One region of the Brevibacterium spongiae genome, then DNA from elsewhere that is predicted to be linked to it. Evidence: riboswitches for the same ligand, from Rfam matches in the RefSeq annotation. Region 1 holds a riboswitch; the other holds the start of a gene.
What was found. Region 1 has a riboswitch for thiamine pyrophosphate ahead of L1F31_RS05440 (ECF transporter S component). Riboswitches for the same ligand answer to the same signal wherever they lie in the genome.
Positions count from the first base shown of each region.

Region 2: linked by a shared signal. The riboswitch ahead of thiO (glycine oxidase ThiO) and the one ahead of L1F31_RS05440 (ECF transporter S component) in region 1 are both predicted to bind thiamine pyrophosphate.

Region 1 covers NZ_CP093443.1:1,230,734-1,238,165, reverse strand. Annotated here, with positions in the region: gene prpB (methylisocitrate lyase) at 1-645, opposite strand, end outside; gene L1F31_RS05460 (MmgE/PrpD family protein) at 645-2,141, opposite strand; gene L1F31_RS05455 (DUF4916 domain-containing protein) at 2,358-2,897, shown strand; gene L1F31_RS05450 (universal stress protein) at 3,035-3,994, shown strand; gene L1F31_RS05445 (purple acid phosphatase family protein) at 4,019-5,878, opposite strand; TPP riboswitch at 6,002-6,109, shown strand; gene L1F31_RS05440 (ECF transporter S component) at 6,133-6,762, shown strand; gene L1F31_RS05435 (ABC transporter ATP-binding protein) at 6,762-7,432, shown strand, end outside.
Region 2 covers NZ_CP093443.1:1,699,790-1,707,221, forward strand. Annotated here, with positions in the region: gene L1F31_RS07640 (PepSY domain-containing protein) at 1-409, shown strand, start outside; gene L1F31_RS07645 (thymidine kinase) at 414-986, shown strand; gene L1F31_RS07650 (mismatch-specific DNA-glycosylase) at 999-1,643, opposite strand; gene L1F31_RS07655 (SRPBCC family protein) at 1,667-2,152, shown strand; gene moeB (molybdopterin-synthase adenylyltransferase MoeB) at 2,161-3,405, opposite strand; gene L1F31_RS07665 (thiazole synthase) at 3,402-4,169, opposite strand; gene thiS (sulfur carrier protein ThiS) at 4,171-4,440, opposite strand; gene thiO (glycine oxidase ThiO) at 4,437-5,627, opposite strand; TPP riboswitch at 5,617-5,720, opposite strand; gene thiE (thiamine phosphate synthase) at 5,733-6,419, shown strand; gene L1F31_RS07685 (ketopantoate reductase family protein) at 6,416-7,369, shown strand; gene L1F31_RS07690 (DedA family protein) at 7,323-7,432, opposite strand, start outside.

The sequences.
Region 1 (7,432 bases):
CGTCATGTTCGCCAGGATCGGCACATCGACGGCCGAGGCGAATTTCTCGAATTCGCCCAAGTCTCGCATCGCTTCGGGGAAGATCATGTCCGCACCGGCATCGGCGTAGGCCTTGGCCCGGTCGATGGCGGCGTCGAGGCCCTCACCGGCGCGGGAGTCCGTGCGGGCGCAGATGACGAAGTTCTCATCGCGGCGGCCCTTGACAGCGGCCTTGATGCGCTTGGACATCTCGACCGCGGTCACGACCTCCTTGCCGTCGAGGTGGCCGCAGCGCTTCGGGTTGACCTGGTCCTCCAGGTGCATGCCCGAGATCCCTGCGTCCTCGAATTCCTGGACGGTGCGGGCCACGTTCATGGCCTCGCCCCATCCGGTGTCGGCATCGATGAACGTCGGCAGGTTCGTCACCCGCGCGATATTGCGTCCATGGTCGGCCACCTCGGTGAGCGTGGTCAGCCCGATATCGGGCAGACCCATGGCCGCGGAGAACGCGCCGCCGGAGATGTAGACGCCTTCGAATCCGGTCTGCTCGATGATCTGAGCGTTGATCGGGTTGATGGCGCCGGGGAACTGGACGATTCCATCGCCGGCCAGCAGCTCACGGAACTTCGCGCGGCGCTCGGCGGGAGTTGCCTGTGCGCCGAGCATCAGAAGATGCCCTTCGATCCGCTGTGCTCGAGTCCGTCCACGGCGAAGCTGAGCTCGCCCACGCCCTTGGCGTCGAGGTTCTCGAGGTTCTCGGCGAGGTCGAGGAAACGGCTCTGCTCCGAGTCGGAGAGGATGCCCTCGGCCAGGGTCTTGAACTTATCGATGTAGTTCGCCCGAGCGAAGGGACGTGCACCGAACGGGTGGGCATCGGCGACGGCGATTTCGTCGACGAGCGTCGATCCGTCCTCGAATTCGATCTCCACGCGTCCGCCGAAGGCCTTCTCGTTCGGGTCGGTCGAGTGGTAGCGACGGGTCCACTCCGGATCCTCAGTGGTTTCGATCTTGTGCCACAGCTCGACGGTGTCGGGTCGACCGGCACGTTCGGGAGCGTAGGAGTGCTCGTGGTGCCAGCCCTGGTCCTGCATGGCCACGGCGAAGATGTACATGATCGAGTGGTCGAGCGTCTCACGGCTGGCCTTCGGATCCATCTTCTGCGGATCGTTGGCACCGGTGCCGATGACGTAGTGGGTGTGGTGCGAGGTGTGGATGACGACGCGCTTGATCTTCGTCAGGTCCTCGATCTGTCCGCCGAGCTTGCGGGCGAGGTCGATGAGAGCCTGCGCCTGGTATTCGGCCGAGTGCTCCTTGGTGTAGGTGTCGAGGATCGCGCGCTTGGATTCGCCCTTGCCCGGCAGCGGGATGGTGTAGCGGGCTTCGGGGCCGGAGAGGATCCAGGCGATGAAGCCGTCTTCACCTTCGTAGATCGGGTTCGGGGCACCCTCGCCGCGCATGGCGCGGTCGACGGACTCGACGGCCATCTTGCCGGCGAACGCGGGAGCGTGCGCCTTCCAGGACGAGATCTCGCCCTTGCGCGATTGGCGGGTCGCGGTCGTCACGTGCAGGGCCTGCTGGACCGCTTGGAAGGTGATCTCCGTGGGCAGGTGGAGCAGGGCGCCGATGCCGGCCGCTGCTGAGGGGCCGAGGTGGGCGACGTGGTCGATCTTGTGCTCGTGCAGGCACATTCCCTTGACGAGGTCGACCTGGATCTCGTAGCCGGTGGCGATGCCGTTGATGAGGTCCTTGCCTCCGATGCCCTTGTGCTGGGCGACGGCGAGAACGGCCGGGATGTTGTCTCCGGGGTGTGAGTATTCGGCGGCGAGGAAGGTGTCGTGGAAGTCGAGTTCGCGGACTGCCACGCCGTTGGCCCAAGCGGCCCATTCCGGGGAGAAGCGGTCGGTCACCGGCAGGCCGAAGATGTTGGCCCCCGGGTTGAATGGGTGGGTCTGCGCCTGTTCGCGGGCGTGTGTCGGTGCGGAACGGCTCACCGAGGCGGCCGCGACGGCGGCGTTGTCGATGACGCGGTTGATGACCATCTCGGTGACGTCTGCGTCGACCGGCGTGGGGTCGGATGCGACCTCGGCGATCTTCCAGGCGAGCTGATCTTCGCGAGCCAGGTTCTCTGAGCTCTTATGAGTGCGGACTTCATGATTGATCATGGATACCCCTTCATAGTCCTCGACCGGATCGGTCAGCGAGTGCTGACACAACTGTAGGTCACGTCACCTCAGCGCGTCGCGACCGGTCGAAAATTTATCTCGATATCAAGATACTTTACCCGATGTGTGTGCTGGTTCACCACACGGCATGTGCGGGTTACTCACACGGGAGGTGAGCCTCTTCTGCCGATGCTCGCGATATGGGACGATTGCTCCATGACTCGCACCGCCCTGGATTATGACGAGAACTGGTTCGACGACGACGAGTTCGCCCGTCTGCGCAGACGCATGCCGATCCCCTATGTCAATGCGATTCCCGTGCGGGTCGGCGAATCGGGCAACGTCGAGCGCATCGGACTGCTGCTGCGCAGCCTCGAGGACGGCACCCTGGGTCGTGAGGTCGTGGGCGGGCGCATCCGCTTCCACGAATCGATCCGCTCAGCACTCATGCGTCACGCCGAGAACGATCTCGGACCGATGGCGCTGCCGGTCATCCCACCGGCGATCTCCCCGTTCCACATCGCCGAGTACTTCCCCACCGAAGGCTCCGCCCTGCTGCACGATCCCCGGCAGCACGCGATCTCGATGTGCTTCATCCTCGAGGTCCGCGGCGAATGCACCCCGCGCGCCGATGCCCTCAGCCTCGACTGGCTGACCCCGGAGGAGACCCTGCGCCCCGATATCACCAGCGAGCTCTGCCATGGTCAGGACTTCATCCTCAAGGCCGCACTCACGCACCTGGGCTTCCCGATCTGAGACCGCAGCTCTCACCGACGCACTTTTTCTACACTCCGTAGAATTGCCTTGGTAGACTGGTGGTGACGCGGACGATACCGCTGGTCGGGGCCGTCGTCAGCGTCTGGGTTGGCCAGGCCCCGAGGGAGAGGTTTGAGATGTCTGCCCAGTCCCCTATGCCCGAGTCCGATACCCCCGAATCACGTGCGGCCGGTGCGCAGCCGTCCGAGTCCGGCCTCAACCGGGAACTCGGCGTGCTCGTCGGCTTCGACGGTTCCGAACTCGCAGCTCTCGCCGTGCGCTTCGGCGCGCTGGAAGCAGCGCGGCGGAAGACCACGCTGACCGTCGTGACCGCGTATCCGCTGCCGACGATGATCTATCCGAATATGGCCTCGATTCCCAATGAGCCCGAGGACACGAAAGCGGAGAAGGAAGCGGAGAAGACCCTCGCCGAGGCGGTCGAACTCCTCCGCGATCACCCCGGTGAGAAGAGCTTCCGCACAGCGCCGGGCGATGCCGCGGGCTCGCTCATCACGCTGAGTGCCGACGCCGAGGTGATCGTCCTCGGTGCGCGCGGGCGCGGCGGCTTCATGGGCCGCGTCCTCGGTTCGGTGTCCACCGCCGTGCCGGCCCACGCCCACTGTCCGACCATCGTCGTCCCGCATCATGCGACGAAGGCCGACGCCGACGGACCGGTCGTCGTGGCCGTCGACGGTTCGGATACCGGTCGGGTCGCCATGGTCACGGCGGCTGCCGAGGCCGCCGTGCGTGAGGCCCCTCTCGAAGTCGTGGCGGTGCTGCCGGCGGGGGAGGAATGGCTCTACTGGTATCCCGAGCTCGAACTGAGCTCCGAGGTCACAGGGCGGCGGCAGAAGCAGATCGCCACCGGTCTGGAGGGTGAGGTCGCGCAGCTGTCGGCGCAGTTCCCGGACCTCGAGGTCTCATCCTCGGTGCCGGTCGGCGAACCCACACATACGCTGGTCGAGATCAGCGCCCGGGCACAGCTGACGGTGATGGGCACGCGCGGGCGCGGGCGCATCAGGAGCGCACTGCTCGGCTCCGTCTCACGCGGCGTACTCAACCATGCCGAAGGCCCGGTGATGATCGTCCCGAGCTGACGGAATTCGCCCGATTCGGGACGGTCAGGCTCGTCCCGCACCTCGGCGTCGTCGTGCCGCTGCGACCAACACGGCGCCGAGGATGACCGCCACCGCACCGACGGCCACAGGCAGACCGAGGTCGCCGCCGGTGCGGGGCAGGTCGCCTCCCGCCTCGGCTCCGGCGTCGGCTTGAGCTCCGGTGCCCGCATCGGCCGAGGCGGAGTCTCCTTCGGCTCCGGCGTCGGCCTGACTCCCGGTTCCTTGTGCTCCGCTGGCATCTGCGCCATCGGCACCTGTGCCTGCGTCTGCGCCGTCCGCGCCGCCGGCATCTGCGCCTGCCCCGTCAGCGTCACCACCTGCCCCAGCGTCAGCATCCGTACCGTCGGCCTCGGCATCCGAGCCGCCAACTCCGCCGTCCGACCCGTCCGCGCTGGTATCGGCTTCCGCGTCCTCACCGGGCCCCGGTTCGCCTGATCCTGCGCGGGTGAGTTCCACATCGTCGACCTGTTCCGAGGCAGCCTGGCTCTCCGCTTGGCCCTCCGACTGTCCCCCGCCGCCTGCCGGCACTTCGTAGGTCGTGGCCTGCAGCGCGTCGTCACTGACTCGGACGCGGGTGAAGGCGGGAACGTCGTTGTAGACGCTCTTGCCTTCCCACTCGAGCCCGGGGACGTGGCTGTAGAACTTCGATCCCGTCGACGAGGTGAGAGTGAGATAGAGCGTCTGCCCCTCCGCCTTCTCCTGTTCACGTCCCGCATCTGCTCCGGGAATCGGCTTGCCTTCACCGTCCATGAGGAACGTGCGGTTGTAGATGTGGTCGTGCCCGGAGACCACGAGATCGATGTCGTTGCGGGCCGCGACCGGCGGAATCGCCTTCCGCAGCCGTTTCACATCGGCGTCGTCCCAGTGGGTGGCCGTCGAGTAGATCGAGTGGTGGAAGCCCAGCACCGTCCAGCGCGCCTGGTCACCGTGTTCGGCGACGACGTCGTCGATGAACTCTGCGTGGGCGTCCATATCCGAGCTGTTCGAGTTGATGTTGATGAACAGAACGTCGGATTCGGTGAACCAATAGTCCCCACCCGAAGTGAGGGGCCCACCGCCGCCATGGTCGGCGCTGACATTGGGCCGGTTGAAGTGCTGTTCGTATGCCTTGGACGATACGTCGTGATTGCCGATCGTCGTCGCCTGCGGCAGTGTGCGGGTCGGGTCCGGGGCCAGGTACTGCCCGTACTCGTCCTGACTGATGGCACTGTTGACCTGATCTCCGAGCGAGTAGAAGAAGTCCGGATTCTTCGCTGTGGCCACCGCCGAGGTGAGCGTGCGGTCCCACGCCGATGCGTCGTCGGGGGTTCCACCTCCCGCACCGATCTGCGGGTCACCGAAGACGAGGAATTCGTCGTCACCGCCGTCGTCTCCCGTCGTGAACCGTGCCACCTCGGTGAAGCCGTCCTCCTCGCTGCCGACTTGATAGGCGTATTCGGTGCCGGGTTCCAGGTCGGTCATCGTCGCATGGTTGAAGTGGCGGGAGAGATCGGCTCCGATCCCGGAATCTGTGGTCTCGGCTGTCTGCGCATCGTCGGGCAGCTCGTTGCCTGCGAGTTCGCTCGCCGGCGCCCACCGGACCTCTCCCCCGCCCGAACTCTCACTCATCCAGGAGACATTGCGTGCGGTCGAATCGGCTCCGACCTGCAGCACGGCATCGGTGATCGCCTCAGTACCGGTCTCCGTCCGCTGCTGCGGACCCGTCTCATCGCTGGTGCGCGGCTGCGACTCCGTCGGTCCGGGACTCGGCGTACCGGAGCCCAGGCCTTGAGCATCGGCGGGAAGCGGAGCGGCCACCAGCCCGGTGAGCAGAACACCGGCGGACAGGGCGGAGAACCGGCGTCGGAGGCGATGAGTCGTCATTCGCCCATTTCTACTCACCAGTAGTGAAGTAGTGTTCGAAGGCTGTCGACGTCCAGCGGAACGGGAAGTGAACCCTCGATGACCGAGGCGGAGCGGTCGCGGGTCTCCCCTGTTGTACAGTGGTGGCTACGACAGGGGAGCGCCGTCAGGGGCGCTGAGAGTGCAGACGAGCTGCAGACCCTCGAACCTGATGCGGTTAGCACCGCCGAAGGAAGTCGAGACTCTTCACCCCTCCTTGTGACTGAGGAGGCATCATGCCGAAAACCACCACGCCCGATTCCACGACGCCTGCCAAGCCGGTCCACACGCTGGCGCCCAAGACGAAATCGTGGCGGGTCGTCGACTATGTCACCACCGCAGTGCTCGGCATCGCCGTCGGGCTCGTCTTCTGGGTGCTGGCGCTGAGTTGGAAGGTCCTCGAGCTCGCGTTCCAGGCCTTCCCACCCTCGATCGGCCTCATCGCCGGGCTGTGGGTGCTGGCCGGGCCTCTGGCCGGTGCGATCATCCGCAAGCCCGGCGCCGCACTGCTGTGCGAGCTCATCGCCGCCATCGTCGAAGCGGTCCTCGGGTCTCATTTCGGGGCGACGGTGCTGCTGTCCGGATTCCTGCAGGGCCTCGGCGCCGAACTCGTCTTCGCGGCCTTCGGGTACAGGCGATTCACGCTGTGGGTCACGGCTCTGTCCGGGGTGCTGGCGGCGGCGTTCATGGCCGTGAGCGAGAACATCATGTACAACGCCGAATGGCAGTTCTCCTTCCAGGCCGCCTACGCGGTGTGCGCGATCATCTCCGGTCTCGTCATCTCCGGCATCGGCGCCTGGTTCGCCTACCGGGCGATCGCGAAGACCGGGGCGCTGAGTTCGTTCGCCTCCGGCCGTCTGCGCTGATGGCGCTGCCGATCACGGCGCGCGGGTATTCGTGGACGCATGCCGACCGTGACGCTCCGGCCGTCGGCCCCCTCGACCTCGACATCGCCGCCGGTGAGAAGGTGCTCGTCCTCGGGTCCTCCGGGGTGGGCAAGTCGACGCTGCTTCACGCGATCGCTGGCGTCCTCTCCGACGAATCCGGTGAGGCGACCGGTGAGCTCCTCATCGGCGGAGACGCCCCGGACCCTCGCCGAGGCGGCACCGGGCTGGTCCTCCAAGATCCCGATTCGCAGGTGATCTTCTCCCGCATCGGCGACGATGTCGCCTTCGGAATGGAGAACCTCGGCCTGCCTGCCGAGGTCATCGCGGCCCGGATTCCCGCCTCGCTGCGTGCGTTGGGACTCAACCTGCCGCAGGATCATCCGAGTGCCGCCCTGTCCGGTGGGCAGAAGCAGCGGTTGGCGCTGGCGGGCATCCATGCGATGGCACCGGAGGTCATCGTCCTCGACGAGCCGACGGCCAATATCGATCCTGGTTCTGCCGAGGATGTCCGTGATGCCGTGCTTGCTGTGCAGGCCGAGACCGCGGCGACGATGATCGTCGTCGAACACCGGGTCGGCCTGTGGCTCGACCACGTCGACCGAGTCATCGTGCTCGGTCGGGCGGGGATCGTCGCCCAAGGTTCACCGAC
Region 2 (7,432 bases), 470 kb from region 1:
GACCAGCGCCGAAGACGCAATCAAGACGGCGAAGAAGAAGGCCGGGAACGGAATCGTCCACGACATCGAACTCGATTGGGACGATGACGATCAGGCCTGGCAATACGAGGTGTCCGTCCTCGACGGCAACACCGACCATGACATCGAGATCGACGCGAACTCCGGCAAGATCGTCAATGACGACCAGGACGACAGCGATGACAAGGAGAGGAACATCGATCTCAATGATCCGATGACCTTCGACGAAGCACTCGAGCTCGCCGGTGAGAAGGCCTCCGGGAAGCTCGTCAGCTGGAAGCTCGAATACGATGACGACAAGCAGGAGTACCAGTTCGACTTCGACAAGGACGGCGAAGAGATGGAAGCCACCGTCGACACCGACAGCAAGCGCGTCTCCGTCGATGACTGAATCGATGACCACTTTCGGTCGACTCGTGGTCATCGCCGGCCCCATGTTCTCCGGGAAATCCGAAGAGCTCATGCGTCGAGTCCGGCGAGCCACGATTGCCGGGATCAACGTGCTCGTCGTCTCTCATTCCCTCGACACCCGAGCCGATATCGCCACGATCACCTCGCACGTCGGGATGAATATCCCGGCGGTTCCCCTCAGCGACGCCCCTTCCCTCGCCGAGGCGGCCCAGACCTCCGACTACGGCCTCATCGCCATCGATGAGGCACAGTTCTTCGGCCCCGACCTCATCCCCGTCGTCGACGACCTCCTCGGCAGAGGCATCGACGTCATCGTCGAAGGTCTGTGCGTGACCTTCGACGGACAGCCGTTCGAACCGCTGCCGAGTCTGATGGCCGTGGCCGAAGAGGTCCTCAGACTCACCGCAGTGTGCACGATCTGCGGCCGTGACGCCGTCTTCCACCAGCGCACAGACCATTCGGACCTCGCAGCAACCACCATCGACGCCCGCCATATCGGCGGACTCGACACGTATGTCGCCCGATGCCGCGAACACTTCACCAGCGCGCGGCAATAGCCCGCAGGGCACTCACTCCTCGATGCTGTCCCAGACCTCTCGCCAGATCCGAGCGAGGTCGGCGACCTGATAGTGGGCATTGAGTCCGCTGGGCTGAGGCACCACATGCAGGGCCACCTCGGGCGGCCATCCATCGATGAGCGAGGTGTCCTGCTCGCCGAACTGGGCCTTCGGCTGGCGATAGCCGACCCGAAATGACGTGATTCCGGCGATCGCCACTGCCCTCGGACGGATGACCGGCAGTCGGTCGATGAGATGGGCGGCCGCATCACGCAGCTCCTGCCGGGAGAGCTCATCGGCTCGGACGGTGGCCCGACCGATGAGGTTGGTCAACCCGATTCCACGTCTGAGCAGCTGCTGTTCGTCGGCCGGATCGAGCCCACGGGAAGCATCGACGAGGTGATCGGTCAGACCCGCCTGATGCAGAGACGGCCAGAACCGGTTGCCGGGTCGAGCGAACGGAGCATTGACCGCGGCCGTCCACAGTCCGGGATTGATGCCGACGATGAGCAGCTTCAGCCCCTCGGAGTCTGGGGGCAGAATGTCGTCGATCGCATTCGGGTCATCCGTGGCGAACGCCGCGAGGTCGTCCTTCGTGGGTTTGCGACCGCCCAAGGGGGAGGGCCTGCGGCTGCTGACATTGTTTTCCTCACTCACATCTTTCACACTACCGTCGTACCATGAGCCACGAACATGTGAGTCGGCGAGCCGGCGAATCCGCACCGTTCCATTTCGCCGACCGGTGGATCGTCGAGGCCGAGCCTGAGACTGTGTGGGCGGTGCTCGAGGACGTCGAAGAATGGTCCCGGTGGTGGCCGGGTCTCACCGAGGCACACCGCTTCGGGGAGTCGCTCGTCCCGGGAGCACGCGCACGCATCCTCGTGCGCACACCCATCGGCGTCACCCTGCGGTTCGTCATCACACTCCAAGAGGTGGACTCACCGCGATACATCCGCTTCAGTGCCTCCGGCGACCTGCGAGGCGAAGGCATCTGGACACTCACTCGTGAGCGCGGAGCCACCCGCATCGACGCACAGTGGTGTGTGACGACGATCCGTGCGCTCATCACGATGATGCGGCCGGTGTCGGGAATCATGCATGCGCTGGTGATGGCAGCCGGTGAACGCGGACTCCGCCGGCGACTCTCCGGCACCGCCGGCGACTGACACACGGCTCAGCGCACAGCAGCACCGCTGAACTCTCGGACCTGCCCGGGCCACGCGTCGATGCCGCCGGCCAGCGACCGCAGCCGCACCCCGGGCGGGGCCGCCTCGGTGAGCAGAGACACCGCCTCCGCCGACCGGGCACCGGACTTGCAGTGGAGGACGACCTCGGTCCGATCCTGCCCGCCCTCAGCATGATCCACCGCCTCGGCGACGGCCTCCCAACCGTGTGCGCGGATCCGATCCAAGGGCAGATGCACAGAGCCCGGAATCATCGCCAGGGCACGTTCCCACTCCTCACGGACGTCGAGAACCACCGCAGCATCCCCGAGCCTCACCAGCCCGGCCGGATCGATCTCATCCACCCCATCTGCGGGCCCACGGTCCCCGGAACCGCCGACGGCAGCAGAAGAGGCGACGGCGCAGGCGGCGGCCACCTCGGTGAGGTCGGTGACGGCCGGCCGGTCGGGATCGGGGGAGAAGCGCAGGGTCGAATACTCACCGGCCAAAGCGTCGTAGCGCAGCAGCCTGCCGATGAACGGGGTGCCGATGCCGCAGATGAGTTTGATCGCCTCGGTGGCCATGGCCGAACCGACGGTCCCGCACAGCACGCCGAGCACTCCGCCCTCGGCGCAGTTGGGCACAGAATCGGGTTCGGGGATATCGGGGAACAGGTCGCGCAGCATCGGTCCGTGACCGGGGACGAAGGTGCTCACCTGGCCGGCGAACCGGAAGATCGTGCCCCACACGAGCGGGGTGCCGGTGAGTTCGGCGGCATCATTGGACAGGTACCGGGTGGCGAAGTTGTCGGCCCCGTCGAGCACCACATCATGGTCAGCGAACAGTTCGAGGGCATTGTCGGGGCTCAGCCGCCCGTTGATGGTCCGGACCTCGAGGTGCGGATCGAGGCGGTGCAGCGCGGCAGCAGCCGATTCGACCTTCGACCGGCCCACATCAGCAGTGCGGTGGATGATCTGGCGCTGCAGGTTCGACGTCTCGACCGCGTCATCGTCGATGATCGTCAGAGACCCGACCCCGGCGGCCGCCAGATAGTTGAGCACAGGGGACCCGAGACCCCCGGCCCCGATGACGAGCACCGAGGCGGCCCGCAGCCGCCGCTGCCCCTCGAGTCCGAATCCCGGCAGGCTGAGGTGGCGGGCGTAGCGTGCGATCTCCTCCTGTGCCAGCGGTGGACCGGGGGCGACGAGTGGGGCCAGTCCGGTGTCCGGTGTTGGGGTGGCGTTGACCGTGGTCATGACGTGCTGACCATTCCGTCGAAGGTCGACGACGCCAGCGCCAGGGGCCGTTTCGGAATGCGGCCGGCACCGGCCGCCAGGTGTCCGGCTTCGACGGCCAGCGCCATCGCCCGAGCCATGGCCTGCGCATCATGGGCGCGGGTGACCGCCGAGGCCAACAGCACCGCGGTGCATCCGAGTTCCATCGCCAGCGCCGCATCGGAGGCGGTGCCGACACCGGCGTCGAGGATGATCGGCACCTGTGCTCGGGCGACGATGGTTTCGATGTTGTGCGGATTGAGGATGCCCAGTCCGCTGCCGATGGGTGCCCCGGCGGGCATCACTGCTGCCACGCCGGCGTCTTCGAGTCGCTTCGCCAGAGCGGGGTCGTCGTTCGTGTACGCGAAGACGGTGAACCCGTCGAGGACGAGTTCCTCGGCTGCGGCGAAGAGTTCGATCGGGTCCGGCAGCAAGGTGTCCTCATCGGCGATGACTTCGAGCTTCACCCAGTTCGTCTCGAGCGCCTCCCTGGCCAGCCGTGCAGTGAGCACGGCATCCCGAGCGGTATAGCATCCGGCGGTGTTCGGCAGAATGCGGATGCCCAGACGGTCGAGCAGCATGAACACAGAATCGCGGGACTCGGCATCGAAGCGGCGCATCGCTACGGTCGTCAGCTCCGTGCCCGATGCCTGCAGAGCCGCATCGAGGATGCTCAATGAGCTCGCCCCACCGGTGCCCATCACGAGTCGGGAGGACAGTTCCACATCATCGATCGTCCAGGTCATCTCAGCCTCCCTGCACTGCGGTGACGATGTCGACGGTGTGCCCGTCGGCGAGGGTGAAATCGGACCAGGCGCCGCGGCGGATCACCTCACCGTCGACGGCCAGGGCGACACCCAGCCGCCCTCCGTCGGCCGGGGTTCCGTCCTCACGGAGCTGACGCCCGGTGACCTCGGCGACGAGCTCGAGCGCCGAGGTGGCGGCGGGCAGGGCGCGGGACTCGCCGTTGAGCACGATGGCCGGTGACTGAGCTGGTGCGGATGTTGTGCGAGTCATAACAGGCTCCTCTGGGAGTCGGTGGTGGGCAGCGGATCATCAGCAGGGTCATAGGTGGAGGCAGGCATCGTGGCGTCGGCAGAGAATCGCTGGAGGTCCACGGAGTCGAGGGCACCGTCGGGCAGCCAGTCCGAGCGAAGACCCAACGCGAGCTCGGCGCTGAGGCGTCCCCCGAGAGGGGCGAGAAGAATTCCGTGGCGGAAGTACCCGGTGCTCACGATGCAGCCGTCATCGACTCGGCCGATGAGCGGAAGATCATCGGGGGAGCCGGGGCGGGCGCGAGTGGTGACATCGGTGACCTCACAGTCGAGGACGCCAGGGACCAGCCGCTGACCGTCCTGGAGGAGCCGGTGCATCGCCCCGGCGGAGATGCCGGACCGGCCGTCCTCACGGGAACTGGCCCCGAGTACGATCTCACCGTCGGGACGGGGAACGAGATAGACGGGCCGACCGTTGACCAATCCACGGATGGTCGAGGTGAGGAGGGGGTCCAGTTCCGCCGGGGCACGGAGTCGCAGGACATCACCCCACACGTGCCGCAATGGCAGGACAGGTACGCCGGTGATGCCGTTCGCCTCGGTGCCGGCGGCGATGATGACCTGATCGGCCGACAGATGACTGCCGTCCTCGACCTCGACACCCACAGTGGCACCGCCGTCCCGGACGAGTCCTGTCACCCGTCGTCTCAGCAGACCGGAGGCGAAGGAAGTCAGCAGCGCCGAGGTGATCCGCCGGGGGTCGATGGAATGATCCCCGGGAATGCGGACGGCCCCGGCCACCGACGGTGACAGGGCCGGTTCCAGACTCCTGGCGCGCGAGCCGGTGAGCAGTTCGGTCGTGAAGCCGGCCTCGTCCTGGTTCTCTCGCAGCTCCCGCAGCGCCTGCAGATCGGCACGGTCCCCGGCACAGACGAGTGTGCCTGTGTCGGTGAGGCCGAGATCGGCACCGGTTGCGCTCGCCACCTCTGCAGCGAAATCCGGGTACAGCCGGGCCGAGGTCTGCATCAGCGGGTACAGGGGAGTCTGCCCCCACACCACTTCGGCAGCCGGAGCGATCATCCCTGCCGCAGCGTGGGTCGCCCCCTGGCCCGGGGTGGGATCGATGATGGTGACTTCGGCACTGAGGCGGCGCAGATGCCACGCGGTCGAGAGGCCGATGATTCCGGCCCCGACGACGATGACGTGCATGGATTCTCCCTCCGGCGGCATGATCCGCATCAGGTCTGACGGTCGGCTCCTACGCCCTCTCAGCCTCGTTGTGAGGCTCCCGCGAACTTCCTCTACTCTATGACCATGACCACAGATATGCCACCGCACACCGAGGTGCCCGGCACGCTCCGTGCCCAGCGGCACGACCGATTGGCCGCAGCCGACCTCTACCTGTGCACCGACGCCAGGAGCGCCCAGGGCGATCTTCCCGAGTTCCTCCACGCCGCCTACTCCGGGGGAGTCGACATCATCCAACTGCGCGACAAATCGTTGGAAGCCAGAGCCGAGATCGCCGTCCTCGAAGTGCTTCGCGACGTCGCCGCCGAGCACGGGAAACTGTTCTCCGTCAATGACCGTGCCGATATCGCACTGCTCACCGGCGCCGACGTCTTCCACGTCGGGCAGGGAGATCTCACCAGCGCCCAGGCCAGGGCCGTGCTCGGCCCCGAGGTCATCCTCGGCCGCTCCACCCATTCCCTGGACCAGGCGCTCGCCGCCGAGGCGGACCCGGAGATCGACTATTTCTGCGTCGGTCCCGTGTGGGAGACGCCGACGAAACCCGGCCGTCCCGCCGTGGGCACACAGCTGCTCACCGAGGTGGCCGCCTCGGCGGCGAACAAACCCTGGTTCGCCATCGGTGGGATCGCCGCCGGTGCCAGACTCGATGAGGTCCGAGACGCGGGCGCCTCCCGCGCCGTCGTCGTCCGTGCGATAGCCTCGGCCGAGGATCCCGGCGCAGCCGCACGGGCGTTGAAGGAGGAACTCGGATGACAGAGACCACGCACCCAACAGCTGAGGGAAACGGACTCACGATCCTCATCGCCGGGGCCGGCGCCACCGGCGGAGCCTTCGGCACCTACCTGCTCGAAGCCGGTCGGGACGTCACCTTCTTACTCCGTGAGGCCAAAGCGCAGCGGGTCCGCACCGACGGGCTGCGCTTCGTGTCTCCCGATGCCGACCGGACGAACACCGTCGACGTGATCACCGCGCCCGAACTGGAGGCGAACCCACGCACATTCGACCTCGTCATCGTCGCGGTCAAAGCGAACGGCTTGGATTCGGTGCTCGGCGATATCCGCCCCGCCATCGGACCGAAGACGACGATCATCCCATTCCTCAACGGCATGGCCCAGATCGACCTGCTGCAGGAGAGCTATCCGGGACAGGTGCTCGGCGGATTCGTCAAGATCGTCGGCACCATCAAAGGCGATGCGGTCCATCAGCTCACCGGACTGTCGGTGATGACGATCGGCGACCTCGACGGCCGAGAGGTTCCCGCGCCGATCGCCGCCGCACTCGACGTCCCCGGTTTCGGACTGCAGGTCATCGACGACATCACCGGCGGGCTGTGGGAGAAATGGGCGTTCATCGCCGCCGCCGGGGTCGTCACCTGCCTGTTCCGTGCCCCGGTGGGGGCGATCATGACCGCCGGTGGTCACGATCACGTGCTGCAGATCATCGCCGAAGTCGAAGCCGTGGCGGCAGCGGCAGGCCATCCGGTGTCCGAGAAGTCGCATGCCATGTCGGTGAAGATGCTCACCGAGGACGGTTCGGCGTTCACCTCGTCCCTCTACCGGGATGTCACCGCCGGGCTGCCCAGCGAAGCCGAGCACATCCTCGGCGATCTGTCGACGAAGGCCGCCGGGCTGGGAGTGCAGACTCCGCTGCTCGACCTCACACTCGTGCAGCTGCGTGCAGGAGCTGCCCAGAAGCAGCGCTGACTTCCGCCGCGCCCGTGCGCAGCATCGCCAGATAGGGTGCGCTCGGCTGGGTGTGTTCGATGT